One region of the Arthrobacter sp. TRD_SC_6 genome, then DNA from elsewhere that is predicted to be linked to it. Evidence: predicted binding sites of a transcription regulator. Region 1 holds the regulator's gene; the other holds the start of a gene.
The links. The regulator HspR, encoded in region 1, represses chaperone genes until heat shock. The targets are predictions, from matches to a motif close to AAGTTGAGTCNNNNNGACTCAACTT.
Positions count from the first base shown of each region.

Region 2: a site for HspR is predicted at 2,911-2,935, ahead of ACWA1U_RS04400 (Hsp20/alpha crystallin family protein). Genes of this name have one in related genera too.

Region 1 is NZ_CM143953.1:140,659-156,240, reverse strand. It holds gene dnaK (molecular chaperone DnaK) at 164-2,038, shown strand; gene ACWA1U_RS00730 (nucleotide exchange factor GrpE) at 2,041-2,733, shown strand; gene ACWA1U_RS00725 (DnaJ C-terminal domain-containing protein) at 2,883-3,887, shown strand; gene ACWA1U_RS00720 (heat shock protein transcriptional repressor HspR) at 3,905-4,330, shown strand; gene ACWA1U_RS00715 (hypothetical protein) at 4,396-4,989, shown strand; gene ACWA1U_RS00710 (PspA/IM30 family protein) at 4,994-5,686, shown strand; gene ACWA1U_RS00705 (SDR family NAD(P)-dependent oxidoreductase) at 5,810-6,487, shown strand; gene ACWA1U_RS00700 (TetR/AcrR family transcriptional regulator) at 6,505-7,095, opposite strand; gene ACWA1U_RS00695 (DUF4267 domain-containing protein) at 7,092-7,463, opposite strand; gene ACWA1U_RS00690 (ABC transporter permease) at 7,575-8,366, opposite strand; gene ACWA1U_RS00685 (ABC transporter ATP-binding protein) at 8,363-9,301, opposite strand; gene ACWA1U_RS00680 (transcriptional regulator) at 9,298-9,606, opposite strand; gene ACWA1U_RS00675 (hypothetical protein) at 9,599-10,267, opposite strand; gene ACWA1U_RS00670 (DinB family protein) at 10,353-10,865, shown strand; gene ACWA1U_RS00665 (YciI family protein) at 10,970-11,308, shown strand; gene ACWA1U_RS00660 (RNA polymerase sigma factor) at 11,356-12,642, shown strand; gene ACWA1U_RS00655 (YciI family protein) at 12,693-13,031, shown strand; gene ACWA1U_RS00650 (mycothiol transferase) at 13,056-13,535, shown strand; gene trmB (tRNA (guanosine(46)-N7)-methyltransferase TrmB) at 13,575-14,450, opposite strand; gene ACWA1U_RS00640 (M20 metallopeptidase family protein) at 14,506-15,582, opposite strand, start outside.
Region 2 is NZ_CM143953.1:900,502-916,083, forward strand. It holds gene ACWA1U_RS04380 (cysteine hydrolase family protein) at 1-498, shown strand, start outside; gene ACWA1U_RS04385 (hypothetical protein) at 510-716, opposite strand; gene ACWA1U_RS04390 (DUF4383 domain-containing protein) at 984-1,442, shown strand; gene ACWA1U_RS04395 (SDR family oxidoreductase) at 1,522-2,319, opposite strand; gene ACWA1U_RS04400 (Hsp20/alpha crystallin family protein) at 2,437-2,877, opposite strand; tRNA gene ACWA1U_RS04405 (tRNA-Val) at 3,052-3,125, opposite strand; gene ACWA1U_RS04410 (DUF2630 family protein) at 3,290-3,532, shown strand; gene ACWA1U_RS04415 (flavodoxin family protein) at 3,560-4,168, shown strand; gene ACWA1U_RS04420 (formate/nitrite transporter family protein) at 4,215-5,039, shown strand; gene ACWA1U_RS04425 (alpha/beta fold hydrolase) at 5,183-6,079, shown strand; gene ACWA1U_RS04430 (hypothetical protein) at 6,096-6,344, opposite strand; gene ku (non-homologous end joining protein Ku) at 6,344-7,201, opposite strand; gene ACWA1U_RS04440 (SRPBCC family protein) at 7,249-7,728, shown strand; gene ACWA1U_RS04445 (S1 family peptidase) at 7,881-8,594, opposite strand; gene ACWA1U_RS04450 (S1 family peptidase) at 8,603-9,316, opposite strand; gene ACWA1U_RS04455 (ATP-dependent DNA ligase) at 9,601-12,069, shown strand; gene ACWA1U_RS04460 (cyclodeaminase/cyclohydrolase family protein) at 12,106-12,717, shown strand; gene ACWA1U_RS04465 (SRPBCC family protein) at 12,771-13,235, shown strand; gene ACWA1U_RS04470 (flotillin family protein) at 13,376-14,938, shown strand; gene ACWA1U_RS04475 (electron transfer flavoprotein subunit beta/FixA family protein) at 15,062-15,582, shown strand, end outside.

The DNA of each region.
Region 1 (15,582 bases):
GCGGATTTTGTACTTGAGTGAAGTGCGCTCAACTCTGGTTTGACACCGCGAGGGACCTGAGTACAGTTGAGTGCAGAACGCTCAATCGAGCGGAGACCCCCGTCTATTCCGGTAATTTGAGCCGCTGGCTACCCGAGCTGGTGGTTCGTCGAAAGGAAAACGCATGTCACGTGCAGTAGGTATTGACCTTGGAACAACCAACTCCGTTGTTTCGGTTCTTGAAGGTGGCGAGCCCACCGTTATCGCCAACGCAGAAGGCGCCCGCACTACCCCGTCAATCGTCGCGTTCTCGAAGAGCGGCGAAGTGTTGGTCGGTGAAATCGCCAAGCGTCAGGCCGTGAACAATATTGACCGCACCATTGCTTCCGTCAAGCGCCACATGGGTACTGACTGGAAGAAGGACGTCGACGAGAAGTCCTACACCCCGCAGGAAATCTCCGCGCGTATCCTTCAGAAACTGAAGACCGACGCCGAGAGCTACCTGGGTGAGAAGGTCACCGACGCCGTCATCACCGTCCCCGCGTACTTCAACGACGCTGAGCGCCAGGCAACCAAGGAAGCTGGCGAAATCGCGGGCCTGAAGGTTCTGCGTATCGTCAACGAGCCCACCGCTGCCGCGCTGGCATACGGCCTGGACAAGGGCAAGGAAGATGAGCTCATCCTGGTCTTCGACCTTGGCGGCGGCACGTTCGACGTCTCGCTCCTCGAAGTCGGCAAGGACGAGGATGACTTCTCCACCATCCAGGTCCGTTCCACGTCCGGTGACAACCGTCTCGGCGGTGACGACTGGGATCAGCGCGTAGTGGATTACCTCCTCTCGCAGGCAAAGGCCAAGGGTGTGGACCTCTCGAAGGACAAGATCGCCCTCCAGCGCCTCAAGGAAGCAGCTGAGCAGGCAAAGAAGGAACTCTCCTCGGCTACGTCCACCAACATCTCGCTGCAGTACCTCTCCGTCACCCCGGACGGACCGGTCCACCTGGACGAGCACCTGAGCCGGGCGAAGTTCCAGGACCTCACCAAAGACCTCCTTGACCGCACCAAGAAGCCGTTCAACGACGTCATCAAGGAAGCCGGAATCAAGGTCTCCGACATTGACCACATTGTGCTGGTGGGTGGTTCCACCCGTATGCCTTCGGTCGGCGAGCTCGTGAAGGAATTGGCTGGCGGCAAGGAGCCCAACAAGGGCGTAAACCCTGACGAGGTTGTCGCAGTTGGCGCCGCGCTGCAGGCTGGTGTGCTGAAGGGTGAGCGCAAGGACGTCCTGCTCATCGACGTCACCCCGCTCTCACTTGGTATCGAAACCAAGGGCGGCGTCATGACGCACCTGATCGAGCGCAACACGGCTATCCCCACCAAGCGCAGCGAAACCTTCACCACCGCGGATGACAACCAGCCGTCAGTGGCCATCCAGGTCTTCCAGGGTGAGCGCGAATTCACTCGCGACAACAAGCCGCTGGGCACCTTCGAGCTAACCGGCATTGCTCCGGCACCCCGGGGAGTCCCTCAGGTCGAGGTCACCTTCGACATCGACGCCAACGGCATTGTTCACGTGTCCGCCAAGGACAAGGGCACCGGCACCGAGCAGTCCATGACCATCACCGGTGGTTCTTCGCTCTCCAAGGAAGACATCGACCGCATGGTCCGTGACGCCGAGGAGCACGCCGCTGAGGACAAGGAGCGCCGCGCGGCCGCTGACACCCGTAACGGTGCCGAGCAGTTGGCGTACTCCACGGACAAGCTCATCGCCGACAACTCGGACAAGCTGCCTGAAGAGGTCAGGACCGAAGTCCAGGCGGACGTCGACGCCCTCAAGAAGGCGCTGGAGTCCCAGGACAACGACGACGAGGTGAAGGCAGCATTCGAGAAGCTGCAGGCCTCCCAGTCCAAGCTGGGCGAAGCGATCTACGCTCAGGCACAGGCAGAAGGCGCAACCGGTCCGGGCGCAGCACCGTCCGGTGAGCCATCCTCTGAGGAGACCAAGGCCGACGACGAAGACATCGTCGACGCCGAGGTTGTCGACGAAGACGAGAAGAAGTAATTATGCCGCACCACGGAAACGAAGAAGAGCACCAAGAGCCGGTCAGCTTCCGGGACAATCGGAAGATCGACCCGGAGACTGGCAAGGTCCGTGGGCGCAATGACACCGGTGACTCGGCTGGCTCGGACACTCCTGACCCGGCACCCTCCGCGGGTGCCGGGCAGGAGCCCGACGCCGGAACCGAGTCCCACGCACCCGCCGCAGATGCAGCCGGCGACGGCGACGCACTCGCCCAGGCTGAGGCGATCCTGAACGAGGCCGGAGCCGAAACTCCTGCCACCGATGCGGAAGCCGAGCTCCGCAACGACCTACTCCGGCTGCAGGCGGAATACGTCAACTACCGCAAGCGCGTAGAGCGGGACCGCGACGTTGCACGGGATATGGCAGTCATCGGAGTGCTGAACTCCCTGATGCCGGTTCTCGACGACATTGATGCCGCCCGCCAGCATGGCGACCTGGCTGATGGGCCGTTCGCGGCGATCTCCACAAAACTGGAGAACGCCCTGAAGACCTACGGCTTGAGCCGTATTGACGAGACCGGCGTGGAGTTCGACCCGAACGTCCACGAAGCCCTGATCCAACAGCCAAGTGCCGACGTCCAGTTCGACGCCGTCAGCCAGATCCTTCGCGCGGGCTACAAAAAGGATGACCGAGTGCTGCGAGCAGCCCAAGTGATTGTTGCTGTTCCTGAGTAGCTGATTCCGTGGTCCCCTCCGAACGGGGGCAACGAAATTCCGAGACTCGCAGAGCTCGCTTCGGAATTTTAAGCCCCCTTCCTCGGAGTGGACCGCGGCCAGGCTTCCAACGAACAGGGCAACGGACGTAGTTAACAAGGAGACGCTGAATGGCAAGTCAGGACTGGGTCGATAAGGACTTCTACAAGATCCTTGGTGTGCCTAAGGATGCCTCCGGCGCCGACATCAAGAAGGCTTACCGGAAGCTCGCCCGCAAGCACCACCCTGACCAGAACCAGAGCACGGGTGGGTCAGACAAGATGTTCAAGGACATCTCCGAGGCCTACTCAGTCTTGTCGGACCCGGAGGAACGCCAGCAGTATGACGCCATCCGCGCCATGGGCGGCGGTGCCCGGTTCACGGCCGGCGGGGCTGGCGGTCCGGCGGGGGGAGCAGGGTTCGAGGACGTCTTCGGCAACCTGTTCGGGCAATCCGCCGGGCGCCAGCGCCGGGGCGGCGCAGGTTTCGGCGGGGGCGGCGGGAACATTCCGCCTGAGTTCGCCGACCTGTTCGGCAGCGGCAGCGGGTACCCGCAGGGCGGGGGATTCCCCGGCTACCAGCCACCTTCGCGCAAGGGCGCGGACCGCACGGCATCCACCAGCATTTCCTTCGCAGGGTCAATCCGTGGGACAACCATCGGCCTTCGTGAACCGTCTGGTGAGGTCATTGACGTCCGGGTTCCCGCTGGAATCCGTGATGGCCAGAAAGTCAGGGTCCGCGGAAAGGGCCAACCCGGAGCAGCAGGTGCTGGCGATCTGATGGTCGCCGTCAACGTCAAGCCCCACCCGTTCTTCCAGCGCGACGGCGACAACATCCGCGTTCACGTCCCGGTCACCTTCCCGGAGGCCACACTCGGTGCGCAGATCGAGGTCCCCACGCTGGAGGGAGAAAATGTGAAAGTGAAGGTACCGGCGGGAACGCCGTCGGGCCGCACGCTCCGGGTCAAGGGGCGCGGGGTCAAGACTTCGAAGGCGACCGGTGATTTGCTGGTGACCATCGACGTCGTCGTACCCCAGAATTTGAACAAGGACGCCGAGGCAGCCGTGCAGGCTTTCGCCGAGGCTACGAAGGACGCTGACCCGCGCGGCAACCTCGCCGAGAAGGCGCGGCTCTAGTCCCGAAGGAGGGTTGCATGACCGTCGACATGAACATGCCGATCTACGTCATTTCGGTGGCCGCGGAGTTGGCGGACATGCACCCCCAGACGCTGCGTCAGTACGACAGGCTGGGCCTGGTGATTCCCAGCCGGGCACCGGGGCGCGCACGCCGCTACTCCCAGCGCGATGTAAACGTCCTCCGGGAAGTCCAGCGGTTGTCCCAGGAGGGTGTGTCCCTCGAAGGCATCAAGCGCATCCTGGAACTGGAGAACCAGGTGATGGCCCTCCAGCACCGCGTGCAGGAGCTCACAAGTGAACTGGCCCAGCGGCGCAGCTCCGAGACCAGCCGGGTGTTCGCGGCGGGTCTAGCAGGCGACGTCGTCACCCTGGCCCGCGGTCAGCGGCCGCGTCCCAGGAGCCAGGCACTGATGATCTGGCGGGCGGAGGGCAACCGCTCTTAGCGAAGATTGGCCCTCCAATCCCGTCGGGAGGCGACAAAAACTTCCTGGCACGGCACACTTGATGTATGCCTGATTCAGACTTCACCGACGCCGCCGGGACACTGTTCGAGCTCCTCCTGCTCGTCGGAGCCGGGCTGGGCATACTCTTCATCGCAGCAGTTGCAGGCACCTGGCTGGTGGTCCGCAGGGTTCGTAAGTCGGGCGTGCTTCGCCGCCGTATCCAGCGCAGTTCCAGCAGGATGCGCTCGCTATCGGTGGATCCGGCGTCACGCGAGCTGGCGAAACTCAGACTTCAGCTGGAACGCTCAACCGATGCAACCCGCCGGTCCGTCCAGGCGGCGCTCGCACAGGGAGTCCCGGGAGGTGAGCTTGCGGCAACCGCGGAGGACCTGACGCGTGCCGAGGCCGTCCTCTGTGAACGGATTGCACTCGCCGAACGCGAACCGAACCGGGCACTCCGCGAGGAGCTTGCGCGCAGCATCAGCGGTCAGGTGGGCACACTGTCGACCCTCTCCGCGGACCTCCGCCGTACCCTGCTTGAGGTTCACAACGTCTCCGGCACCGCGCAGGTGAACCGGGCAACATCCCGCCTCGCGCTTGAGATCGGTGCGCTGCAAACGTGGAGCAACACTTACGGTTCCAGCACCAAACGGGCCTGAAGCCGTGTCCGTCAGACGTCGAATTTCCCGCATCATTTCTGCCCGCCGCAACGCCATTGAACCGGTCGATCCCATCACTGCGATCGACCAGTCACAGCGCCACCAGGAGCAGCAGTTGGACCTGGCACGCCGGAGCGTGGCTGATCTCGCCGCGGTGCGCCACCGGGTGGACACCCTCGTCCGCCAGGCCACTGCAGACCTGGAGGAATCCAACCGTGCCGCAGAGTTCGCGGTTTCAAGGAACGACGACGACGCTGCCCGGGCCGCGCTCAAACGCGGCATCGAGGTGCGCAAGAGGCTCGAAACCCTCACCAGCCAGCGCGACGACGTCGACCGTCAGGTCCGGTCACTCGAGGCTGACCTGTACCGGCTTGAGACAGCCCTGCACGAGAACTCGATCCGCTACCAATCCATGAAAGCACAGCACGGTGCCACCCAGGCTGCGTTGAGCATGGAGGGGGCTGTGTCCGCAACTGCGGGAAGCAGCCTCGAGGCTGCGCGCGCTGCACGGGAGGCGGAGCAGGAGGCCAGGCGGCTCCGCCATCAGCAGGCCGCCCGGGAGGAACTTGCGTGGGCTGACCCCAATTCGGGCAAGCTGGACCGCGCTTTCGAGGAGTTCGAGTCCCTCGAGGAGACCGACCGGGAACTGCGTGAACTCAAGGCGCGGACCAAGGACTCGCGCCCCGGGCGTTCCTGAGCCTGCCGTGAAGGTCTAGCACCACCCCTGAGCGCACTTTATCGCCTTCTACCGCGCTGATTCACCGATTACCTGCGCACTCAACGGGTGACTCACGCTGACCCCGGTTGCTACTGTCGGTCGATGAGCGAATTCACAGGAGTGCGGTTCCTTATAGTCGGTGCCACAGGCGAGTTGGGTTCGCGTATCGCGCGCGAACTCAGCGCCAGGGGCGCGGAACTTCTGCTCTCCGGCCGGGATGGTGACAAACTCGCCGCACTCGCAACCGAGCTCGGCGCAGAATCGGTCAGAGCTGACCTGACCCTGCCGGCCGGGCCTGCCGCAATCGCCGATGCGCTCAACGGTTCCTCACTGGACGGCGTTGTGTACGCGGCCGGCGTGGTGGCCTTTGGGGGACTGACCGAGCTCGACGACGACACCCTCGACGAACTGCTGCTCACCAACTTCATCGGATACGTCCGCCTGGTCCGTGCGCTGGCGCCAATAATGAACAAAGACGGGCTGTTTGTGCAGCTCAGTGCAGTGGTCGCCGAAAGCCCGACCGCGGGAATGGCTGCCTACTCGGCAACCAAGGCCGCGTTGAGCGCGTTCGGCAAGGCTGCATCCCTCGAGCTGCGGCGCAGCGGCATACGGGTGCTCGACGTACGCCCGCCACACACCGAGACCGGATTGGCCACGCGTCCCATCGACGGTGAGCCTCCCCGTCTTCCGCAGGGCAAGGATCCCGACGCCGTAGCCCGCAGGATCGTTGATGCGATGGTGGGCAGGGAGCGCGACCTTCCGTCGTCGTCGTTCAGCTGAGCAGCCTGGCGCAGCGGCTACGAAGGCTGCATTGTGATGTTTACGATGCGGGCAACATGTTGGTCTATCCGGGTGCCGGGTACCCTTTTGGCTATCCGAAGGGTCACGATTCCGTGGCACGCTGCCCACAGCAACTCCGCCGCTGACTCTGCGTCGTCGGACCTGGTGTTCGGCACAACAACGCTGACTAAAGCGTCGAATGACGCACGCATTTCGGCCGGAGTGTCCGCAGTCGCGAACCGTGCTGTGGTGGGTAAGACAAACATTGCCTCGTAAAGCCGCGGATTGCTCAAGCCGAAGTCAACGTAACGGCAGCAGAGCTCCTTCAGGGGAGACGGCGGTTGTGAAGCACGCACAGAATGGATCTCCTCCGTGAGTCTCACGAAACCTTTCACTGCAATTGCGCGGATCAGCTCGTCGCGACTGGAGAAGTGCTGATAGATGACGGGCTGGCTGAACTCAATTTCATCGGCGACACGGCGCGTTGTCACCGCGTCCCACCCCTCGGACTCTGCGATGTCCAGGGCGACCGCAAGGATGAGTTCACGTCGTGCTGCGAGTCGCCGTTGGCGTTTGTCGTCGGTTCTCGGGGCTTCGACGTTGTTCATGCGGCGAGGAGAAGCGCGCTGGCTACGAGCATTGACGCTGCCGTGGACCCATGAATGCCGATTGCTGCGCCCCTCGACCCGCCGGCCTTCAGGATCATCACGGCATCGCCTAGAGGAATGATGGCCGCTGCGGCGAGTACCCAACCCAGCACTGTTCCGGGTGCAGTGATGACCACAACGCCTGCAACAACCCCCATTGCGAGGTCACGGAGGCCCTTCACCCGTAGCCAGTCCGTCGCTTCAGAGTGCGGGATTACCGGTAGTCCGAAGTTCGCGGCCATCGGCCGCGGCACGGCTAGGTAGAGCACTCCGATGGCGAAAATACCGACACCGGAGATGATCGCGATTATTGTTCCCGCTACTAGCACTGCTACTCACCCCGTCGTATCTCTTTCAATGAAAGAAATTCTATCAGCGATAAGTTGAGGCAGTAACGGGCTGTTATGAACGCTCATCGACCCGCCCTCCGCGAAGGCCGATCAGCGGAACCGGCGCCCCTGGTCACGGCGGTTGGCCCACAGCGCGAGGGCACCCAGCAAAACCGTCCAGGCCGTGATGCACAGCAGGGTCGTGGCGTGCAGCCCGTCACCGCTCAGCGCGAACACCGCCAGATCCCGCGCCGCCCGTGAGGGAAGGAACAGGGAGAACGTGTTCAGCCATTCCGGGAACAGGAACGGCGGCAGCATCATTCCGCCCGCAAACGCCAGCGGGAAGAACACCACCTGGGTCACCGCAATGGCTACCTTCGAGGTGCATAGGTACCCGATGAACAGGCCCAGCGCCAGGAACGGCAACCCGCACAGCAGCCACACGAGCACCGACATCGGCACCCGCCACAACGGCAGGGTCCCATTAGCGAAGGCCTCGGGTGCCGAGGTCAGCAGCCCGCCGAGGATCAGCACCGGAATCAGGGACAGCAGCGCGAACAGCATGGCCGTCAGCGCCCGGGCCACAGTCGACGGGAGCGGGCCCACGGGAAGCGTCCGGACGTAGGTGGTCCACGGATTCTGCCGGTCTTCAGCCACGCCGATCCCATAGTTGAACAGAAACGAGCTCATCACCCCGAACAGTGCCAACTGGGCCACGGCGGCAAGGGAGGCAGTAGGGCTCTCGACAACGGAGGACTGCGGCACCACGAAAAAGAGCAACGCGAGCGCAGGAAAGATGACCGACGAGATCACCGCCACCGGGATGCGGAGTTGCTCAAGGACCTGCGCCCTCGTGTGGGTGCGGATCAGCGAAATGGGGCCGGGCGCGGTCTGCGTGTTCATGCATGCTCCTGTGAGGTCAGTGCGAGGAAAGCTTCTTCGAGGCTTGCGCCCCGGACTTCGAGCTGGCTGAAAGTGACGCCGCTGTGGACCAGTTCGCGGACGGTCGAGTCGGCGTCGTGCGTGACGATGGTGAGGCGGCCGTCGTCGTCGGCTGAGAGTTCGGTGGCGTGGAATGAAGTGAACGACGACGGCGGCAGGTCCGTCCGGAAGGAGACCTTGCTTACTGCCACGCGGCTACGGATTTGGTCGACCGTTCCGTCCGCGATGACCGAGCCGCGGTCCATCACCACAACCCGGCCGGACAGGGCCTGGATCTCTTCGAGGTAGTGGCTGGTGATGAGGAGCGTCCCGCCTGAGCGACGGTACTCACGGAGGCTGCGCCACAGCGTTTCGCGGGCGTCGACGTCGAGGCCGGTGGTGGGCTCGTCGAGGATGACGAGTTCGGGCCGGCCAACCAGGGCGAGTGCCACCAGGAGCCGCCGCTGCTGGCCGCCGGAGAGACCGCCGCACTGCTTGCTCGCGGACTCCTCAAGGCCGAAGTCCGCGAGCAACTGACCACTCGGGACGGGGTCCGGGTAATGGGCGGCTACGAAGTCGACCGCTTCCAATACCCGCAGCGTCTGCGGAACAGCTGTAGCCTGCGGGGTGATCCCTAACCGCAGGCGTGATGCCGGGTCCCCGGGGCTGCCGCCGAACAGGGTGACAATGCCGGAATCGGGCCGGCGGAGGCCGCAGAAGAGGCTGATCAGCGTGGACTTGCCGGCACCGTTAGGCCCGAGGAGGCCAACGGATTCTCCGGGGTGGATCTCCAGCGACACTGAGTCGAGGGCCGTGGAGCCACCGAACGTCTTGGTGACGGAATCCGCGGTGGCAAGTGCCGCCGTCGTACTGGTTGAGGTTTGCGGAGATGTTCCAGCAAGGGGTCGGGAGGTCATGGTTTCTCCGTGAGTTGTGCCGAAAGGAGTTCGTGGAGCGCCTCGCGGTACGCGGCGTAGGCAGCCTTTCCGGCCAGCGTTATGGACACGTATGTTGCAGGCGTGCGCCCCTCGATGGTCTTCGAGACGGCGATGTAGCCGGCGTCCTCGAGTTTGCGGAGGTGGGTGGAGAGATTGCCCGCCGTCATGTCCAGGATTCTCTGCAGCTTGGTGAAGGCGATGCTGTTGCGTTCGCCGACCTCGTTGAGGGTAGTAATCGCCCGGAGGCGGGATTCGGCGTGGATTACCGGGTCTAGGTCAGGCATGTGCAAACCCCGGGCGGTTGCGCTGGTGCTTCTGGCGGAGGAATTCGACGGCTGCGCCCACCAGGAACCCGCCGGAACCGAAGATGAAGAAGACGGTCAGGAAATGGTCGGTGCCGCTGAGGAGGGCAACGAAGTCAACCACGAGGAACCACACGCCCATGGCCACCTGGGTGACGTCATTGAAGGTGGTGCCACCGGTGATGTACATGAGCCCGACCACCAGGACGGCGATGCTGTTGATGAGCATGCCGCGTGTCCAGAAATCGTCGACGGTGCGGCTGATGGTGGCGCTGAGAATGCCGACCACCGCGAATCCAAGAAACCACCCGACGCCGTACACGGAACCGATGAAGGCTGAGTGTCCGCGGATTCCGGTGCTGTGGCGGGTGGCCAGCACGATGGTCGCGACGATGCCCAGCGACATGACCGCGGCGGCGAAGGACAGCGCGGCGAGGTACTCCAGGTTGAGCCATCCGAAGCGGGAACCGTGCAGTGCCCCAAAGCCGAGCAGCCATGTGATGCCCCAGATCAGGTAGAGCAGCGGACCGCTGGGGCTGAGTTGTTTGCGGGCCTCGGTCTCGGCATTGGTGACGAGGGACAGGGCGCGTTGAAGGTCGAGGGTGTCGTCGTCGGTGTGAGGCAGGTCCGGATTACGGTTCATGCAAACTAGTTTGTACTACAAAGTGGTTTGTGGCAAGAGTTGCTGTTGGCGACAGTTGGCGTGGTCGCCCGGTACTGTCGGCTTCATGGCGATTGAACCTGAAACCAAAGACTGGACCTGGGTGCTTGATAAACCCTGTAGCGAATGCGGCTTCGAAGCTGCTGACAATGCTCCCGAGACAGTTGCCCAAAGTGTTCGCGCGGACCTCCCGCGGTGGCAGGCGGTCCTGGAGCGCACAGACGTGCGGAACAGGCCCGACGCCGGCACCTGGTCCGCGCTCGAGTACGCGGCCCACGTACGCGACGTCTACGCGCTGTTCGCTCAGCGTACGGAGCTGATGGTCAGCGAGGTTGATCCTGAGTTCGAGAACTGGGATCAGGACCGCACCGCGGAAGAGAAAGACTATGCGGGGGAGGATCCAGCTAAAGTTTCAGCCGAACTGACGAATGCGGGTGAGGAGTACGCGGCCCTGCTTGAGAGCGTGGAGGACTGGGGCCGAACCGGCCGCCGAAGCAACGGCTCGCGCTTCACTGTGGCGTCCCTCGCGCAGTACGGCCTGCACGACGTCGTCCATCACCTTTCCGACGTGCGCGGCTGACCGGCACGCCCGTTCGAGAGTGCAGTCTGTAGAAGATTTGCTCCAAGTGTCCTTTTGCCCGTATCCCGTACGTCGTGCTGTATATCAACCGACAAGAAGGAGTCATGGTGGAGTACATGCTATTCATCTGTAGCGATCCCTCAGCGCCGGAATATGTGGCTGCCGAGGACAACATCGAGGAATGGGGGGCTGAGATGGACGCGCGGGGTATAGCCCGCCACGGTGACCGGCTGCGACCCGTGGAGGACGCAACTACCGTCACAGTCCGTGGCGGTGAAGTGGTGGTGACCGACGGGCCGTTTGCCGAGACCAAGGAATGGGTTGCGGGCTATGACATCATCGCCTGCACCGACCTCGACGAGGCCATCGAAGTTGCGTCGAAACATCCCATGGCACGCTTCGGCAAGATTGAAATCAGGCCAGTATGGCCGCTCGGAGAGTAGCCGTCCCCACCGAAGCCGTCACAGATGGTTCCGGGAGGGGTGAAGTGGTGTCTGCACTGACGGACGTGCAGACGGCGCTCGCACGGGCCTCGACCACCGAGACCGCGCGAATCACTGCAACGCTCATCCGCGTCACGGGTGACTGGAGCCTTGCCGAGGATTGCGTCCAGGATGCCTTTGCAAGTGCCCTCACCGACTGGCCCGTACGAGGCATACCCCGGAACAGCGGGGCCTGGCTAACCACTGTTGCCAAGAACCGGGCGATCGACCGTTTGCGCAGTTCTGCCACCGAAAAGCGGGCAGTGCGTGAACTGGCGATCCTCATCGAGCCTGATGAACCGGCGGACGACCCCACAGGGAACCCTGCCGCGGACGATGACCGGTTGCGCCTTATCTACACCTGCTGCCACCCGGCGCTTCCGCTCGACGCCAGGGTTGCCTTGACCTTGCGCACGGTCGCCGGGCTCTCCACAGGGGAGATCGCACGGGCGTTCCTTGTCCCGGAAGCAACCATGTCGAAACGGCTGGTCCGTGCCCGTGCCAAGATACGGAACGCCGGGATCCCTTACCGGGTACCGCCGCCGGAGCTCATCTCCGAGCGGACAGCTGGGATCCTGGCGGTGCTTTACCTCATGTTCAACGAAGGATATTCCGCCACGGGCAACGACACCTTGATCCGTGAATCCCTTGTCCGGGAAGCAATTCGTTTGACCCGGCTGTTGATTGTCCTGCTCGGCGGATCCCCCCAGGAATCGGAAGCGTCCGGCCTCCTGGCGCTCATGCTCTTCCACCACGCGCGCAGGGATGCCCGGACAGACGCCGCAGGCGATCTGGTGACTCTGGAAGAGCAGGACCGCCGATCATGGGACAGGGCTGCGATCGAGGAAGCGGTAGCGGTGCTCGCAAAGGCCGAGCAGACCGGCGTCGCACGCCGTTCCCGGCCCGGAAGCTACCGCGTCCAGGCCGCCATTGCCGCCTGCCATATGATCGCCCCGGACTTCGGCAGCACGGACTTCGCGAGGGTGGCCCGGCTATACGAGCACCTCGGACGAATTGCCCCGTCGCCGGTTATCGAGCTCAACCGTGCCGTCGCCGTCGCGATGTCTGAGGGGCCGGAGGCGGGCCTCGAGCTCATGAATCGGCTGGCGGGGGAACGGGCCCTTGAAGGGTATTACCTTCTGCCTGCGGCCAAAGCTGACCTGCTGCGGCGTCTGGGCAGAATGACGGAGGCAAACGGCGAGTATCAACGGGCCTGGGAACTGGCTCCGTCGGAAGTTGAGCGCCGCTTTCTTGGCCGGCGCCTGTCCGAAACAGGCTCCGGTCCCTCGACCTAATCCCAACTAATCAAAGACCGGCGCCCCACACCGGGTGCGGAGGAGAAACCATGAAACATTTGTTGTTGATTCCAATCGATAACGCGACCTGGAACGCGCTCTCTGAAGCCGAAATCGAGGCCATCATGCAGGCCCATAATTCATTGCATAAGGAACTGAAGGCCACCGGAGAATTAGTGGAGTCGCATGAGCTGAGCGAGGAAGCAAAATTCGTTAGATCGGACGGCGGCAAATTCGCAGTAACCGACGGTCCGTTCATGGAGACCAAAGAATTCATCGCGGGGTTCTATATTGTCGACTGTGTGGACACGGAACGTGCGGTGGAGATCGCCGGCAAGTTAGGGGAAGCGGAACGATGGCCGATCGAAGTACGCCGAATAGACGCGTAGAAGTCACGGGAGACGAGTCCAAATATGAGTGATGAGTTTCTCCTCTCCCAATTGGCCAACGAACGCGCCCACATTCTGAGCGCTGTGGACGGGCTCACCGAGGCCGAGATGAACGGGCAGCTGGTCCCATCTGGGTGGACCATAACGCGCCTCCTCAACCACCTTGCGTACGACGACGAAATGTTCTGGATCTCAGCAGTCCTCGGCGGCGACCCCAGGGCGATCGAGGCCCTTCACGACGGGTGGTCATCCGAGCCGATGACGGGCGCCGAAGCTGTCAGTCTTTACAAGTTCGAGATTGAACGGAGCGACGAGGTTCTTTTGAAGACTGACCTGTCTGCCGCTCCGCGCTGGTGGCCGCCTGCGAACGAGTTCGGTGGGCCGCCGATGCAAGATGGCCGCGAAGTCGTCTTTCGTGTGCTGGTAGAAACATCGACCCACGCGGGCCACCTCGACATCGTGCGTGAGCTGATCGACGGGCACCAACACCTCGTCGTGAACTGATATTGATCGTCCCTCTGTCCGCCGTCCACCCGCCCGTGGCTACTGCAGCGGCACCCGGCGGTAGGCCAGATCGAAAACCAGCCGCCCGGCGTCGTGCGCCTTATTCTCGAAGCTGGTGAGGACGCGCCCCTCGAAACGGGGAGCCCACCCGCCAAGGGTGTCCTCGCCCTCGTGGTCCCGCGCGGTTCCGGCCTTATCTCGCCCGTCGCGGAGTGGCGCCCCACCCACCTCATGCTCGACGCCGCTTTCCCAGACATGGGTGAGGGGGCTGTGCGCACCCGTGCGCTCGCCGTCGTGCAGGTTCTCGAACAGGGCGGAAGCATTCGCAACGTCGCGCATCTGGAACGCGTAGTCGGACCAGTCGGTGGCCAGGCGCAGAACCCCGCCCGGTTGCAGCACCCGTCCAGCGAGCTCGACGAAAGTGTCCTTGACCAGCCGCCGCTTGTGGTGCCGGGTCTTGTGCCAGGGGTCCGGGAAGAAGATCCACAGCTCTGCGACGGATGCAGGTTGGATCATGGTGGCGAGCGCCTCGGCTGCATTGACCTGGGCAACGCGGACATTCTTAAGGTCGCCCTGTTCAATGCGCAGCAGCGTCTGTGCCAGTCCCGGCTTATAAACCTCGAGGGCGAGGTAGTTGCGGTCCGGATCTTCGGCCGCCGCGTGAGCAACAGCCTCACCCAGGCCGGACCCTACCTCCACCACGAGGGGAGCCTCGCGCCCAAAGGAGGCAGCGGGGTCGTACTCCCACGCGGGATCCACGGACGTATCCGCCGCGGAGTTGCGCGGCACGTCGATAACCAGCCCGTCGGACAGCTCGGCCCACGCATCACGACGCCGGCCCTGCAGCCTTGAGCCGCGACGCACGAAGGAGACGGGCTGGGCGAGGCGGGGCTGGGGTTCAGGGTGCGTGTTCATCGGTACAAGCGTAGCGATGAGATGAGAGAGTGCGTGAGCTTCGTTGGGACTCCAGCTATCCCTGTGCCCCGGCGAGTTCCGCGATCCGGGCTACGGCAAGCTGCGCGTAGAGGGCCGTGCCGTCGGCGAGGATGCCGTCGTCGAACGCTGCGTAGGGCGAGTGGTTGAACGCCGTACCCGCCGGATCCACGCCCGGTTCGACGGCGGAGAGGAATACAAAGTTGCCCGGAACGGCCGCAAGGACCCGCGAAAAGTCCTCCGAGCCGCTGATGGGGTTGACGAGCTGCGTGTAGCGTTCGCCGCCGAACAGCTCGCTGACGTGGCGCTCCACATTTGAAGTTTCCATCGGATCGGTGACGGTGAGTGGGTACTCGGTCTCGTACTCCACGGTGGCGTGCAGTCCGTGAGCCTCGGCAATACCCTGAACCAGCCGCGGTGCCGCAGCCCGCATCAGCTCGCGGTTCTGGTCCGAGAAAGTCCGGACAGTCGCTTCGATCCGCGCTGACTCGGGGATGATGTTCCGCTTGGTTCCCGCCTGCAGGAGGCCGACCGTGAGCACCACGGGGTCGAACATGTCGAACTGCCGGGTGACCATGGTCTGCAGGCTGGTCACGATCTCCGCCGCGACGGTCACCGGGTCCTTCGCGCGGTGAGGTGCGGACCCATGGCCGCCCGCGCCAAGCACCGTCACGAAGAGGCTGTCCGACGCCGACATCAGCGTCCCCGGCCGGCTTGCGAACATGCCGCCAGGCAGCAGCGAAGACATCACGTGGATGCCATAAGCGGCATCCGGCCTGCGTCCGGCGGCCTCGAGCACGCCTTCGCGGATCATCACGCCCGCGCCGTCGAAACCCTCCTCGCCGGGCTGGAACATGAGTACGACGTCGCCAGCGAGTTGGTCCCGCCGGTCGGCCAGCAGCCGCGCGGCTCCGGCGAGCATCGCCGTGTGGAGGTCGTGTCCGCACGCGTGCATGGCGCCGTCGATGGTCGAGGTGTAGGGCACGCCCGTCTGCTCCTGCACAGGCAACGCGTCCATATCGCCGCGCAACAGGACCACCGGTTTCTGCTCACCCGTGTAGGGAGCGTTTCCCCTGAGGACCGCAGTGACCGACGTCGTCTCCGTCCCGAGGGA
Region 2 (15,582 bases), 760 kb from region 1:
CAGCAGGACGAGCTAGTCACAGCATGCAATGAAGCGATTGCCGACGCTCAGGCGGCGGAAGTTCCGGTTTACGTGATCCGCACCGAACACCAGCGGGACAAATCCACTTGGACCGTGAGCATGCTCGACGATGATCAAGGCTTCCTCTTCGTTGGCACCGAGCAGGCCGAACCAGTGGACGGACTGAACCTTGACGGGTTGCCCGAACTGGTGAAAACGAGGGACAGCGCGTTCTTTGGCACCGACCTTTTCCAACGGATGCGCAATCTCGCTGTGGATCAGGTTGTGCTGGCGGGAGTCTCGACCCACAACTGCGTCGCCCAGACTGCGGTCGACGCTTACGCCCACAACCTGCGGGTCATCTTCGCGAAAGACGCAATCGCCTCAACCAATGACGAATACGCTCAGAACGTTCTCGGAGTGCTCACGGATGAGTACCGCCAGCGTGCACTTACCCACCGCGAACTGCGTGAACTGTACGCGACGAGAACGGGTTGACCAGGCGCGCATCAGACGCTGACGGCGTACCCGTCTTCGCGGTGAAAGAGCCGCCGCCCGGCGCCGTTGTCCAGCTGCACCCACACCACCGACGCATCTTCCGCGAGGTCCTCAAGGACGCCCGTGAACCGGTGTCCTGATTCATGATGAAGAGTGATCTGCTGGCCCTGCCGCAAGGCGGAGAAGTCGGACTGATCGAGCTGCTGAGTGGGTGTCATGGATGCGCCTTTCGATGTGACTAAAGCCACAATAGGCAGCATTCCTGAACGGCGCGTGAATATGAGCTGTCGAGTGCCTGATGGCTGTGCGACACTTTCAACCGGAGCTTTAACGTAAACGGTTACCAAAGAGTTAACTAAGTGTGCTTCCTATTAGCCCTCGTGTGTGCAACGCTGGCATAACAAGGAGCGGGGAAGTGCTGTTCATCTACTCGCATCACTAAGCGCCGGTTTCCCGCAGACCGGCAAGTCAGAGGGGAATTTGCAATGGCATCAACACATTCATCCGGGTCAGGCGTAGCCACCCGGTCCAACATTCAGAAGGCTGCACTCGCACTTGGGGTCGTCTTCGTACTCGTGGGAGTTCTGGGCTTCGTTCCAGGAATCACCAGCAACTACGATCAGCTTGGCTTCGCAGGCAGCGAATCAACGGCCATGCTGCTGGGTATCTTCCAGGTTTCAATCCTTCACAACATCGTCCACCTGCTGTTCGGTGTCGCAGGAATCGTCATGTCCAAGACCTACTCGGGCGCGTACAACTTCCTGCTGTGGGGCGGCGTGATTTACGCAGTGCTCTTTATCTACGGCTTGATTGTTCCCGCCGATTCGGCTGCGAACTTCGTTCCGATCAATGGTGCGGACAACATCCTGCACCTCGTCCTGGCGATCGCAATGATCGCACTGGCGCTGGTTCTCAAGGACAAGCACCACACCCGCACTGCATAGCACTGCATACCAACCGGGTTATAAAAAACTGCGGGCAGAGCGCCTACACGGCGCTCCGCCCGCAGTTTTTTGTTGTCTGTCAGCCCTTGCGCCACTCGTCACTGCGCATGTGGGACCCGGCCTGGGGGCCCATCTGCAGCATTCCGCCATCCACCACCCACGAAGCTCCAGTCACGTAGCTCGCAGCTGGCGACGCGAGGAAGGTGATGACGTCGGCTATTTCGCGGGGGTGTCCCGGCCTGCCGGTGGGAACTCCTGGACGGCTGATCTTGTAGGGATCCTGCCCTTCGGGCGAGTCCGGACGAACATGCACGCCGCCGGGCAGCACCGCGTTGACCGTGATCCCCTGATCCGCGAGTTCAATCGCCATCGTGCGGACCAGACCTCCCAGCGCGTGCTTCGAGGCGTCATAAGCGGAGAAGGTCACTTTGGGCTGCTCTTGGTGAACGCTCGTGACGGCAATGATGCGGCCGCCCTGCCCGGCTGCGACCATACTCCGGGCAGCACGCTGCATACACACGAAGGCACCGTCCAGGTTGGACGCAAGGATTGTGCGCCACGTTTCGTAGTCGGTCTCGAGGAAGTGCTGGGGCTTATTCATCCCCGCGTTGTTCACGAAGACGTCGAGGCCCCCGAGCTCGCTGATCAGCCCATCAATCACGTCACCGCAGGCAGGAGCATCTGCTGTATCGAGGTGGGCGACCACAGCTTCACGGCCCAACCCGCGCACCAGCCCGGCGGTCTTTTCTGCCCCCTCCTGGCCCGTATGCCAGGTGATGCCGACGTTATATCCGGATTCAGCGAGGGCGACGGCGGTTGCCTGGCCAATACCGGAGCTGGAGCCGGTCACGATTGCAGTCTTCTGTGAGTCAGTCATGCACTCCATCTTCATGGCGCCCGAACGCCCGCGCAACGCCCCTAATCGCCCGCCCCATGAAACGAACGACGACGACGGCCCGCGGACCGTCGTCGTCGTTCTCTGTTGTTCGCGGGCTCAGGCCTCCACGGCGCTGTTGCCGGAAATGGCCTGGGCGTCCTCGCCTGTGAGAATCTCGATCTTGCGCGGCCGGGCACGTTCGCTGACCGGGATGGTCACGCTCAGCACACCGTTCTCATACCGCGCGGAGATTGCGTCGATGTCGATACCCTGCCCGAGGTTCAGCTGCCGCAGGAACGAGCCGCTCTCACGTTCGCGGGTAAGCCACTTGACGCCCTCGGTGTTCCGAAGGGTCCGCTCGGCGCGGATGGTCAACAGCTGCCCGTCAACGTCAATGTCGACAGATCCTGGGTCAATGCCCGGAAGGTCCGCGCTGAGAATGTAATGATCACCCTCTCGGAACAGGTCAATCGGCATCACGCGAAGGCCCTGGCGAGTATCCAGCAGGGCGCCGGCGACGCGGTCTAGTTCACGAAACGGATCGAATTTCATTGCCATGATGGTTCACTCCCTATGCGATTTGAGGTTTGCGAGTTGAGCGTCATTCGCTCAACTCGGTAAAAAGATTAGCACTCTACGGTCCCGAGTGCTAAGCCTTTTTGTTCGCTCAGGATGAACCGGCTGAACACGAAAAAGCCCGCCCCGCTTGCAGCGGGACGGGCTCGTGAACAGTGCCTGCGCGGGGCCTCGATCCCCGGGCCTTCCGCGTGTGAAGCGGATGCTCTACCAGACTGAGCTACACAGGCGAATAGTTCCCAGTTAGTTTAGGTCATTCACTTAGGCAGCGCCCAATTAGGGACGGCCAGCGGTAGATATCCGGACGAATAGTAAGTAGCCTGATTATTCCAGCGAGATCCATATTCAGGGCCAGGCAGCAGGGGGTTCTGAGCCGGAACGAAGGAGGAAGTCGATGAATGATCAGGACATTCTGGCACGCATCCAGTCACTGGTTGATGAGGAGCATGAGCTGCGCAGCCCTGGCGAGTCCGGTGTGCCGGACGAGGACCGCCCGGCGAGGCTCCGCAGACTCGAGGAAGAACTGGACCAGTGCTGGGACCTCCTCCGTCAACGACGCGCCAAGCAGGACGCCGGCGAAAGTCCTCAGGACGCAGAAACCAGGCCGGTCAATCAGGTCGAGGGATACAAGCAGTAAGCACGCCCCGCCAACCGAAGGAACTCAATGGATAACCTGAAAGCATTCGCATTGATCTGCACGCTTACGCCGTCACCGGACACATCGAGCAGCGAACTCATGGCCAACCTCATCCTCGACAAGCTGAAGGAACAGGGGGTGACGACGTCGTCGGTCCGGGTTGTCGACCACAACGTCGTCCGGGGTGTCCAGATCGACATGGGCAGCGGCGACGAGTGGCCCAAGTTGCGCCAGCAAATCCTTGACGCCGATATTTTCCTGCTGTGCGCGCCCATTTGGGTGGGTCATATGAGCAGCGTCGGCCAGGGCGTCTTCGAGCGTCTCGACGCTGACCTCTCCTCCACAGATGAGGAAGGCCGCCCGATCATGTACAACCGTGTGGCACTCACAGCCGTTGTCGGGAACGAGGACGGCGCGCACCACGTCACGGCCGAGATGCATCAGGGCCTCAACGACATCGGCTTCACCATTCCTGCACAGGGCGGCGTCTACTGGGTGGGCGAGGCGATGCAGAAAGTAGACTTCAAGGACCTGGACGAGGTGCCGGAAGCGGTCGCTTCGTCCATTTCCTCTATGGCCGCCAATGCGGTACATCTCGCTAAATCGCTCAAGGTGGCCCCGTACCCCGCTCCGTAGGTCCATTGGGAAAAAGGGCGGAGACACTACAGACAGGCAGGCCGGCTTGAACCACGACGACGACGGCGACGCCCGGCGCAGGGAGCTTGGTGACAACGCCGGGCCGGTAGAGGAGGACATCGAGGAGTCTTTCGACCGGACCGTCGACGAGGGTGCGCAACGCCTTCACAGGACCTTCCCGGATGTGCTGATCACCGGCCTGTTCGGCGGTTTTGAGATCGGCATCGGGGTGATGGCTTACCTGGCAGTGCTGCACGAGACCGAGAACCATCTGCTGGCGGGGGTGGCCTTCAGCGCTGGTCTCATTGCGCTGCTCCTCGCCAAGAGTGAACTGTTCACCGAGGGGTTCCTGGTCCCCATTGCAGCTGTGACCGCGAAAAAAGCCAGCCTCGCCCAACTCGGCAAGCTTTGGGGCGGCACGCTGTTTGCGAACCTCGTGGGTGGGTGGATCTTCATGGCCCTGGTGATGACCGCGTTCCCGCAATGGACCGAGACCGTCACCACGTCAGCCGAGCACTACGTTGACGCCGGTCTGAGCTGGCAAACGGCGTGCCTGGCGCTGCTCGGCGGCAGCACCATCACCCTCATGACGCGCATGCAGCACGGCACCGACCAAATGAGCGGAAAGTTGGCGGCCGCCGTCGTTGGGGGTTTTGTTCTCTCGGGACTGCAGCTCTTCCACTCAATCCTGGACTCACTGTTGATCTTCGGAGCTATCCAATCTGGTGCCGAAATCAGCTACCTGGACTGGCTCGGCTGGTTCAGCTACACGGTTGTGTTGAACATCGTCGGGGGCATTCTCCTGGTCACAGCGCTCCGCCTGGTCCGTGACCGGAAATTGGTGGAGAAGGAACGCGAAGAGGCGTCTTAGGGCGGCTGATTTACCGGACTTTAGGGTGAATATGACGCTACCGGGTACCCTTCCGGCATAGTTGCTGATACGAATTGAATCTAATTGTCTGGACTCAATTCGCGGTGGTAGGGGGAATCTTCCGCTTCGGGAGGATTCCCCCTATGCACGCTGCTGTACTTCACGATGGCACCCGCCTGCCCGTGACCGTTGCTGGCCGAGGACCTGCGCTGTTGGTCTCACTCGGTTTGACGCCCGCTTCCGGCAATACGGCAAGGACTATGCTGGCAGAAGGGCTCGACACCCAACCGGGCCGCACGCTGCTCGCAGCGCTTTCGGTCCACTTCACAGTTGTCGCCTTCGATTATGAAGCGCACCGTATACAGCACCCGGCACCAAAAACCCTGACGCCCGAAGCGATCAGTTCAGACCTGCTTGCGGTCGCCGACGCCACCGGAACCGCTTCCTTCGCCTACTACGGTTACTCGTGGCTGGGCATTGCTGGCATCCGGCTGGCGATGGTCTCAGACAGGGTTTCCGCGCTGGCGGTCGGCGGGTTCCCGCCGGTGGATGCGCCTTTCGAAGCGCTCTGGCGGCTGTCCGTTCAGGCCCACCGCGCCGCCGTCGGGCGTTCACAGGCAACCAACCCCGCCACCTCAGCCAGCTTCCTCCGCCCGGGGGAACTGGTGCAGCCGGTTGGGGAGGAGGAGCGTGCCCTCCTGCCGATGCGGGCGGCACAGGCGCGCCAGTTCGTGACCCTGTTCCGTCATTTGAAGGACGACGACGGCGCCCCGCCCAGTGTGCCTTGCCCCGCCCTGTGCTTCGCGGGTTCGGAGGACGTGGTGGCTGGGCTGGACGGGCAGATCTCCATGGCGGCACCCCTCCGCAAGCGGCGGGGAGAGCTCGAAAACTTGGGCTGGGGCGTTGAGGTGCTGGAAGGCCTGGATCAGGTGGATGCCATGCAGCCCGGGGTGGTTCTCGACGTCGTAGTGCCTTGGCTGCGCAGGCAGGTTGGGGAGACGTCGAAGAGCCGGGTGGCAAGAAAGGCCAGCGACAACTAAGGGATCCGGGGGGCTGCTAGCTTCGCCGTGCGAGCCAGCCCAGGGTCGCTCCGCCCAGCGCCTTGCGCAGCACGCTCTCGCCCTCGGATAGTTCCAGCGCCGCCCAGACCATGAGACAGGCAGTACTCGCAGCCGAAAGCACCCGGCGGTTTTCCTCCTCCAGTGCCATCATCGAAGCCGCACCGAGCAACGCCCACCCGACAATGGGGGCGTTGGGCGGCTGGGCGATTGTCTGCTTTCCGAGGTCATTCCTAATGAAGCCCATTACGCACCCTTCTTCGTTTTCGACTTCGAGCCCGCGGACGCCTTCTCCTTGGGAGCTGCTGCGCCCTTCTTCTCGCGGTTCTTTTCGACGCTCCTGCGGAGGGCCTCCATCAGGTCCAGGACGTTCCCGCCTTCGACCTCATCGCTGGTCTCGCCGAACGTTTCGTCGGTGTCGAGAGCCTCGCCCTTCTCCAGCTTGGCCTCGATCAGTGTGCGCAGCTGTTCCTGGTACTCGTCCTTGAAGTTCTCGGGATCGAAATCCGAGGAGAAGGACTCGACAAGCGCAGCCGACATCTCCTTTTCCTTCGAAGAGATCCGCACCTTCTCATCCAGTGAGGGGAACTTGGCCTCACGGACCTCGTCTTCCCAGAGGAGGGTCTGCAGCATCAGTACATCCCCACGGACGCGCAGCGCCGCCAGGCGGGACTTCTGCCGGAGCGAGAACTGGACAATCGCTGTACGCTCCGTCTCCTCAAGCGTCCGGCGCAGCAGGACATACGCCTTGGTGGACTTCGAATCCGGCTCCAGATAGTACGCGCGGTCAAACATGATCGGATCGATCTGGTCGCTCGGCACAAACTCCACGACGTCGATCTCGCGGCTCTTCTCCACCGGTAGCGACGCGAAATCCTCCGCCGAGAGCACAACGGTGCGCTCGCCGTCGTCGTACGCCTTGTCAATGTTCTTGTACTCGACCACTTCGCCGCAGATCTCGCACCGGCGCTGGTATCGGATGCGGCCGCCGTCCTTGTCATGGACCTGGTGAAGGCTGATGTCGTGATCCTCGGTGGCGCTGTAAACCTTCACCGGCACGTTGACCAGCCCAAACGCCACTGCGCCCTTCCAAATAGCTCTCATGTTCCTAGTGAACCAGTGAAGAGCCACGCCGGTCTACGATTGCTTAGGTGAACTCAGAACCGATGGTTACCAGGACGCTCGCTGACGGCCAACCCGCACTCTGGTTCGAAATGCGCTTCGGCGTTCCAGCCAGGGTGCTGTGGAAGCACCTCACCGACCCAGCGAAGCTCAAGTACTGGTTCCCGTGCGAGCTGGACATCCTCCCCAAGGCCGGCACCACAGTCACCTTCACATTCCCCGGCCAGAAGCCCATGGAGGGTACCGTTCTCGAGGCCGAGAAGCCGCACCTGCTGGCTTACACCTGGGACGAGGAAGTGCTGCGGTGGGAGCTGGAGAACGACGACGACGGCTGCCTCCTCACGCTGACCAACACGGTGCAGGAGGGCCAGGAAATGGCGCTTTCTGCAGCTGGCTGGCACCTGACGCTGATGGGGCTGGACGATTACCTCAACGAGCGTTCCCTGGGACAGGACCCGGCTAAGTGGGATGAGTACGTGGCCCGGTACCGGAAACAGCTCGCGGACTGACTACTTCAAACGTTTGCTGCCTTAGGCGCTCACTGGCTTAAACGCTGAGTGCATTAAACGCTGAGTGCATTAAACGCTGAGTGCATTAAACGCTGAGTGCGCACATAATCAGTCTTCCGACGGCGATTATGTGCGCACTCAAGTGTTGTTTCCTAAGAGCCGGTCACTCCTGAGATCGAAGTGATCCAGCTGATTGCGTGGGGGACCGAGGAGTACCAGGAGGAAGCGGTGGTGCTTGACCCGCCGCTTGCGCTGGTGGATGCTACGCCGACCACTTTCCCTGCAACCACCAGTGGTCCGCCGGAGTCGCCCTTCCAGGCCTGGCCGTCGACGCCGCTGTGCCGGTAGGCTGGTCCGCCGTAGGCATCGTCCTCAAGGGATTCGATATAGACCGACGCCGTCTTCAGGACAGGTGAGGCGGGCCCGGTGGGGGTGGTTCGTCCCCAGCCGTAGATATTGCCGGATGTCTGCTGCGTCAGCTGATCCTTCTCGAGGCTGGCGTAGGTGCCCGAAACTGCCCGCGAGAGTTTCAGCAGCGCAATGTCCCCGCCGCCGTAGGAATAGGTCTGGGCAACGGACACGCGCGTTCCGCCACCCAGGTTCGCAGATCCCACATTCACGGACATGTTGCTGCCGAGGCAGTGCTTGGCCGTCAGTACCCACTGTGCCGAGATGTGTGAAGCGGTGCAGTTGAAGGTTCCATTCAAGTTGACCTGGGCTGCGAACGGTGCGGCGGAAATGCCGACTTCCTTGCCGCCCACAATTGTGGTGCCGGCTTCATCGGGAGCAGCCGTTGCCACCCCGGATGGACCCAGCAGAGCCGTGGTTGCCAGTGCCGCAATGGCGGCGAACTTGAGCTTCCTCATGGCCGCTTCTACCTTCCGCTCACGCCGGAGATGGACGTGATCCACGGCATCGCATTGTGGACCGCAGTGTAGTTTGCGGGGCGGTTGTAGGTATCGGGGTCGCCGCTGCCGGTGGACAGGACACCCGTCTGCTGGCCGTTGACCATGAGGGGTCCGCCGGAATCTCCCTTGAAGACCTGGCCGTCCTGGCCGATGGTCTGCAGGGCGGTTCCACCGTAAGCGTCAGTTGAGTAGGCGGTGATGTTGACCTTGGCTGTCTTCAACGTCGGCGAGGCATCGCAGACACCGCAAGTGCGGCCCCAACCGAAAGCGGTTGCGGGTCCTGCCTGGGTGACCTGGTCCTTGTCCAGGGTCACTACCGATCCGTTGTAGGGCGAGCTGAGCTTCAGGAGGCGCGCATCCCCACCGGACCAGGCGCGGTCTTCGATGACCGTGCGCACTACTCCGCCGGAGCCATTCGACGCGGTGCCAAGACGCACTGAACGGGTGCCTTCACAGTGGCGTGCAGTGAGAACCCACTGGGAAGAGATGAGCGATCCGGTGCAGTTGAAGGCGGTGCCTGTGGTGTTGACGTGGATCTGTACTGCGTAGGGTGCCGAGCTGATAGGAACGGGCGATCCGCCGACAATGTCGGTTCCTGCGGGCGCTGCAACAGCTGCTGTAGGGGCAAGGAGGCTTCCCGCTGCGAGAGCGGCGGCTGCGAGTAATTTGATCGATTTCAAGGGACAACTTTCAGTTCTGGCACTGGCGCGAGGGTGACGAGCCTGTGCTGGCAAAGGTGGACCGATCGCGGGTGGGCTGGCCAGCGGTGAACCGGATCAGGGTAACCGTAAGGAAACTTCTGTCGCCTGATCCACCTTTCCGAGTGTTTGATCCGATCTTCATCAAAACAATCCCAAAACGAACGTTAGGTATTGACAGCCCAGATTCGGGACGCTTGGATGACGCTTCCGCGACCTTGGGAGCGCCGCTGGCGCAAAGCCCGCATCCCTACAAGACTGTGTCCATGGCTACCAGCGCGCAGCAGACGGTCACCGTCGATGGGCGGCGCCTGAAGCTGACCAGCCTTGACCGGGTGATGTACCCGGAGACCGGCACCACCAAGGCCGATGTGCTGGCTTACTACGCCGCCGTCGCCGATTGCCTGATTCCCCATGCGCGGAACCGGCCCGTCACCCGCAAAAGGTGGGTCAACGGCGTCGGGACCGAGGAAAAGCCGGGAGAAGTGTTCTTCCAGAAGAACCTCGACAAATCGGCGCCGTCGTGGATTCAGAGCTTCGGGATCGAGCACAGCGACCACACCAACGTGTATCCGTTGCTGAATGACCTGGCGACGCTGACCTGGCTTGGCCAGATTTCCGCGCTGGAGATACACGTTCCGCAATGGAAATTCGGAGCCGACGGTGAGGTCACAAACCCTGACCGGTTGGTGCTGGACCTCGACCCCGGGCCGGGTGCTTCGCTGCTGGAATGCGCTGAGGTGGCGCGGCTGGCACGCGAGATCCTCAACGACATGGGCCTCGATCCACGCCCGGTGACCAGCGGTTCGAAGGGCATCCACCTGTATGCGCCGCTTGACGGAAAGCAGTCATCCGATGAGGTGTCCACCGTGGCGAAGGAACTCGCCCGCGTGCTTGAGGCTGACCATCCGGAGCTCGTGGTCAGCGACATGAAGAAGTCGTTGCGCGGAGGGAAGGTGCTCCTCGACTGGAGCCAGAACAACCGCAACAAGACCACCATCACGCCCTACTCCCTGCGCGGCAAGGCGCATCCCATGGTTGCTGCCCCGCGCACCTGGGAGGAACTCGATGATCCCAACCTGGCCCACCTGGATTACGGGCAGGTGATGGAGCGGGTCCGGGACCTCGGTGACCTGCTCGCCGACATGGAGCCCAGAATTTCCACCGGGTCCAAAAACTCCAACAACAACAACAACGACGACGACGACAGTGCTGCCGCTCCCGCGCCTGACCGGCTGCACACCTACCGTTCCATGCGGGACGCTTCAAAGACGCCGGAACCCGTTCCGGATGCGGTTGGTGAATCCGGAGGCAACAGCTTTGTGATCCAGGAACACCATGCCCGCCGCCTGCACTACGACTTCCGTCTCGAACGCGATGGCGTGCTGGTTTCCTGGGCCATTCCGAAGGGACCGCCGACCACCGCTGACCAGAATCATCTGGCCGTGCAGACAGAGGACCATCCCTTGGACTACGGATCCTTTGAAGGAGTCATTCCGAAGGGGGAATATGGCGGTGGTGAGGTGTTCATCTGGGATTCGGGCACTTACGAGGCGGAGAAATGGCGGCCAGGCAAGGAAGTCATCTGCACGTTGACAGGGCGCGATGACGGCGGCCTCGCCAAGGGCGGAAACGCCGTTCGGCGGTTTGCGCTCATCCACACCGGCGGGCCTACCGAGGCGGCCGAGAAGAACTGGCTGATCCACCTGATGAAGGAACAACCCGGCCAGCCTTCGCCCCCTGCCTTCAAGGAGCGCGTGAAGGAGGACCTGCCTACCCTGAAGCCGATGCTCGCCTCCTCCGGTTCCCCCGGCCTCATCCGGTCAGAGGAGAACTGGGCATTCGAGATGAAGTGGGACGGCATCCGGGCGTTGGCCACGGTCACGCCGGACGGTGTCCGGCTGACGAGCCGCAACGGCAATGATCTCACCAATGCCTACCCGGAACTCGCCGACCTCGGGCAGTACGTCAACGGTGAGCAGGCACTCCTCGATGGTGAAATCGTCGCCATCAACAAGGCTGGCCGCCCAGACTTTGGCCTGCTTCAAGGCCGGATGAACCTCACCAAGAAGTCGGACATCGAGGCCGCGCGGAAGCGGATTCCGGTCCATTTCCTGCTCTTCGACCTGCTGCACCTGGACGGTTCCTCCCTGCTGGACCTCGGGTACGCCCAGCGACGGGAGGTGCTCGAGGACGCCGTCGACCCTCCCCACGACGGACACGTGCAGGTGCCTCCCGCTCTCGACGCGACGCTCGACGAAGCAGTCGAGGCGAGCAAGGAACTTGGCCTCGAGGGGATCATGGCCAAGCGGACCAAGAGCGCGTACGCGCCCGGCCGGCGGTCGGAATCGTGGGTGAAGATCAAGCATTCACTGACGCAGGAGGTGGTGGTGGTCGGCTGGCGGCCCGGTAAGGGCAACCGGGCCCACAAGGTCGGTTCCCTGCTGGTCGCCATCCCGGACGGTGTGGAGCTGAAGTACATTGGCCGGGTGGGTTCCGGGCTGACAGAGCGCGAGCTCGCGGAGATCGGCTCACGCCTGAAGAAAATGGGCCGCAAGACCGCACCGCTCGACGACGTTCCGGCCCTTGACGCTTCTGATGCGCGTTGGGTTCGCCCGGCGCTGGTGGGTGAGGTGCAGTTCAGCGAGCGTACGTCCGCTGGAAAGCTGCGCCATCCGGTGTGGCGGGGGTGGCGGCCGGACAAGAAGCCGTCGGACGTCGTCGTCGAAATCTAGGATCGAGAATCGATTCTGGGAGAAGGAGGGTTGAGGATGGCTGGTTCAGAATCGATAGACCACTATCTCGTGCGGCTTGGCTCGGGCGAGCCGACGCCGGGTGCCGGCGCAGTGGGTGCCATCCATGTAGCCCAGGCTGCGGCCCTTGTCGCAAAGGTGGCCCGCTTTTCCGAGCGGGACGACGACGTCGACGCCGTCCTTGCGGAGGCAACCGACCTTAGGCGTGCGGCAGTGGACACTGCGGAGTCCGACGAGGAGAAGTTCCGCCGGGTAGTGGACTGCTACAAGCTGCCGACGAATTCGGACGAGGAGCGCGCCCGGCGAAGCGCAGCAATCCACGAAGCATTGGTCGAGGCGACGCTGCCGGCGAGGTCGCAGCTGGACCTGGCTGCCGCCGTCGTCCGCTTGTGTGTTGCCCTCGCGGACCGGTGCAAGCCGGATTTCCTCAGCGACGTCGCTGTTGCTGCCGAGACCGCGCGTGCGGCTGCTGCGACGGCTGGGATCGTGGTGGAGGCCAACCTGGCTTCGATTGGTGAGGACGTGATCCAGGAATCCCTCGCCGAGCACACCCGCAAGGCCGCTCGGGTGGTGCATCATGCGGAGGAACTTTCCGCGAGCGTAAGGCGTCGGATTCTGCACCCAGAATAAAGTAAGCTTGCTGATGGTTAATGTAGCAACACGTCTCAACACCAGGAGGAATCATGGCAGAGCAGAGCATTTCCGCTACCCGCACCATCGACTCATCGGCCAAGGCGATTTTCAACGTGCTGTCCAACCCGGAGCGGCACGCGCAGATTGACGGCTCCGGAATGGTGCAGTCCGACGCGAAGTCCAACCGCATCACCGGCGTGGGACAGGTGTTCACCATGAACATGCACTGGGACAAATTGGGCGGTGACTACAAGACCGACAACCATGTGACTGGTTACGACGAGAACAAGCTTGTCTCCTGGAAAACCGCCGACGAGGGCGAGGAACCCGCCGGCTGGGAGTGGCTCTGGGAGCTGCAGCCACAGGGTCCTGATTCCACTGACGTGACCGTCACCTACAACTGGAGCGCCGTCACAGACAAGGCCGTGTTGAAGAAGGTCCAGTTCCCCGTGGTCTCCGAGCACGCCCTGCAGTCCACGCTGGACAAAGTTGCCGCTGCGGTCTCAGAGGCATAGGCACTTAGCGCACGACGACGCCGGTCCCCTTCCTGGGGGACCGGCGTCGTGCGTTGCAGGAAAGGGCGATGACCTGTGGATTCCGGGGGCGGGTGCCCGCCCTTCGTGTAGCGTCAATTGTGGCGGCATCGCTGCCAGTCATGAAAAGTCTTATCGAGGGGGAAATCTTGGACATTGCTTTGTTGATCACCATCGGGGTGGTCGTCGGCGCCATCATTGTCATCGGCTTGCTCGTCGCGATCATTGCCCGGATGGCGCTGCGCATCGCAAGCCCGTCTGAAGCCCTGATCATCACCGGCAAGGGCGACCAGGAGAGTCAGCGCGTGGTCTTCGGCCGCACGTTCATCAACCCGTTCAGCCAGCGCGCGTACTCCATCTCCCTGGCTTCCCGGCAGGTGACCCTCCAGATCGAGGGCATCTCCATGAACGGCATCAAGCTTCACCTGACGGGTGTAGCCCAGATCAAGGTGGGCGGGGATGAAGAAGCCGTTCGTCGTGCAGCCCAGCGCTTCCTGAACCAGCAGGACCAGATTGACCACTACACCCAGGAAACCCTCTCGGGCTCGCTGCGTTCCATCGTCGGAACGTTGACCGTGGACTCGATCATTAAAGACCGTGCTTCCTTCGCCAAGAGCGTCAAGGAGGAGGCCGAGCACTCCATGCACAACCAGGGCCTGGTCATCGACACCTTCCAGATCCAGTCCGTGAATGATGATTCCAGCTACCTAAAGAACCTCGGTAGGCCCGAAGCCGCGCTCGCCGAGAAGCTCGCGAAAATCGCTGAAGCCAACGCTGCGCAGGAAGCTGCACAGGCCTCGGCCATTGCCGATGAGCAGGTTGCCCTCGCAGAGCAGCGCCTCGCGATCCGCCGTGCCGAGCTGAAGGAAGTTGCCGACGCACGGCAGGCCCAGGCCGACGCCGCCGGGCCGCTTGCCGCCGCTGACCAGAAGGAGGCGATCCTCCTCAAGGAACAGCAGGTCGCGTCCCGTCAGTCAGAGCTGAGGGAGCGGGAGCTGGACATCGAGATCCGCAAGCCCGCGGATGCAGACAAATACCGCGTGGAGCAGGAAGCCGCCGCGAAGCTGGAACAGCGCAAGCGCCAGTCTGAAGCGGACCAGGTGGAGGCGGAAGTGCTCCTCACCAAGCGGAGGCTGACGGCAGAGGGCGACAAGGTATCGGCGGAAGCCGAAGCTGCGGCAACCACTGCCCGAGGCAACGCCGCAGCGGCGGTGACCCGCGCCAACGGTGCCGCCGAGGCGGAGATCATCAAGGTCCGTGGTCAGGCTGAGGCCGACGTCGTACGGCAGAAGGCCGTTGCCGAAGCAGAGGGCATCGAGGCTCAGGCCCGCGCCTACGAGCAGTTCAATGACGCGGCTGTACTCAACAAGGTCATGGAAATGCTCCCTCTGGTGGCCCGTGAAATCGCGGCTCCGATGTCCGCAATCGACAACATGACGGTGATCTCAAGTGACGGCGCCAGCCAGCTGAGCAAGAACGTCACCGGTGGGCTGCAGCAGACCTTCCAGCTGCTGAAGGACACCACGGGCCTTGACGCTGTGGAGATGCTGAGGAACTGGGGAGGCGATGGAGAGAAAGCATCTGCTTACTCCCGCTCGACACCTCCGCCGTCGTCTTCCGCGGCAGCAGAGCCTACGGCGAAGGTGACCCGCGCGCACGCTGCGGACGGGGAAACCAACTCCTAAGCGTTACCTTGATGCACCCCCGGCCACGGCCGGGGGTGCATTTCACTGTATTCTCAATGCGGGAAAACTCGACGGGCCTGCGGTGCACACACGGCCAGGCGCTGTCATACATAAGGAGGATCAATGAGGATCATCGTTCTCATGAAAGAGGTTCCCGACACCTACGGGGAACGCACTCTGGACCTTGAGACCGGACTGGCCGACCGCGGTGCCACGGAGGCCGTGCTCGACGAGATCGGCGAACGCGCCCTCGAGGCCGCGCTGTCGCTGACGGGCGACATCGAGGACGTGGAAATCGTCATCGTCTCCATGTCACCGGAATCCGCCACTGCAACCCTGCGCAAGGGCTTGGCCATGGGTGCAGCGAAGCTGGTGCACGTCGCGGACGAGTCCCTTGCCGGTGCGGACCTCACCCTCACAGCCGAGGTGTTGGCCGCAGCGATCCGCCGCACTGGATTCGACCTCGTGATCACTGGCAACCTTTCGACCGACGGTTCAGGCGGCGTCCTGCCGGCCATGATCGCCGAGCTGCTCGGCGTTCCGCACGCCAGCGCCCTGACCTCCGTGGAGATCTCAGCTGAGCGCATCACCGGGACCCGGGAGAGCGACATGGGTGTCATGAAGATCGCCGCTCCGCTGCCCGC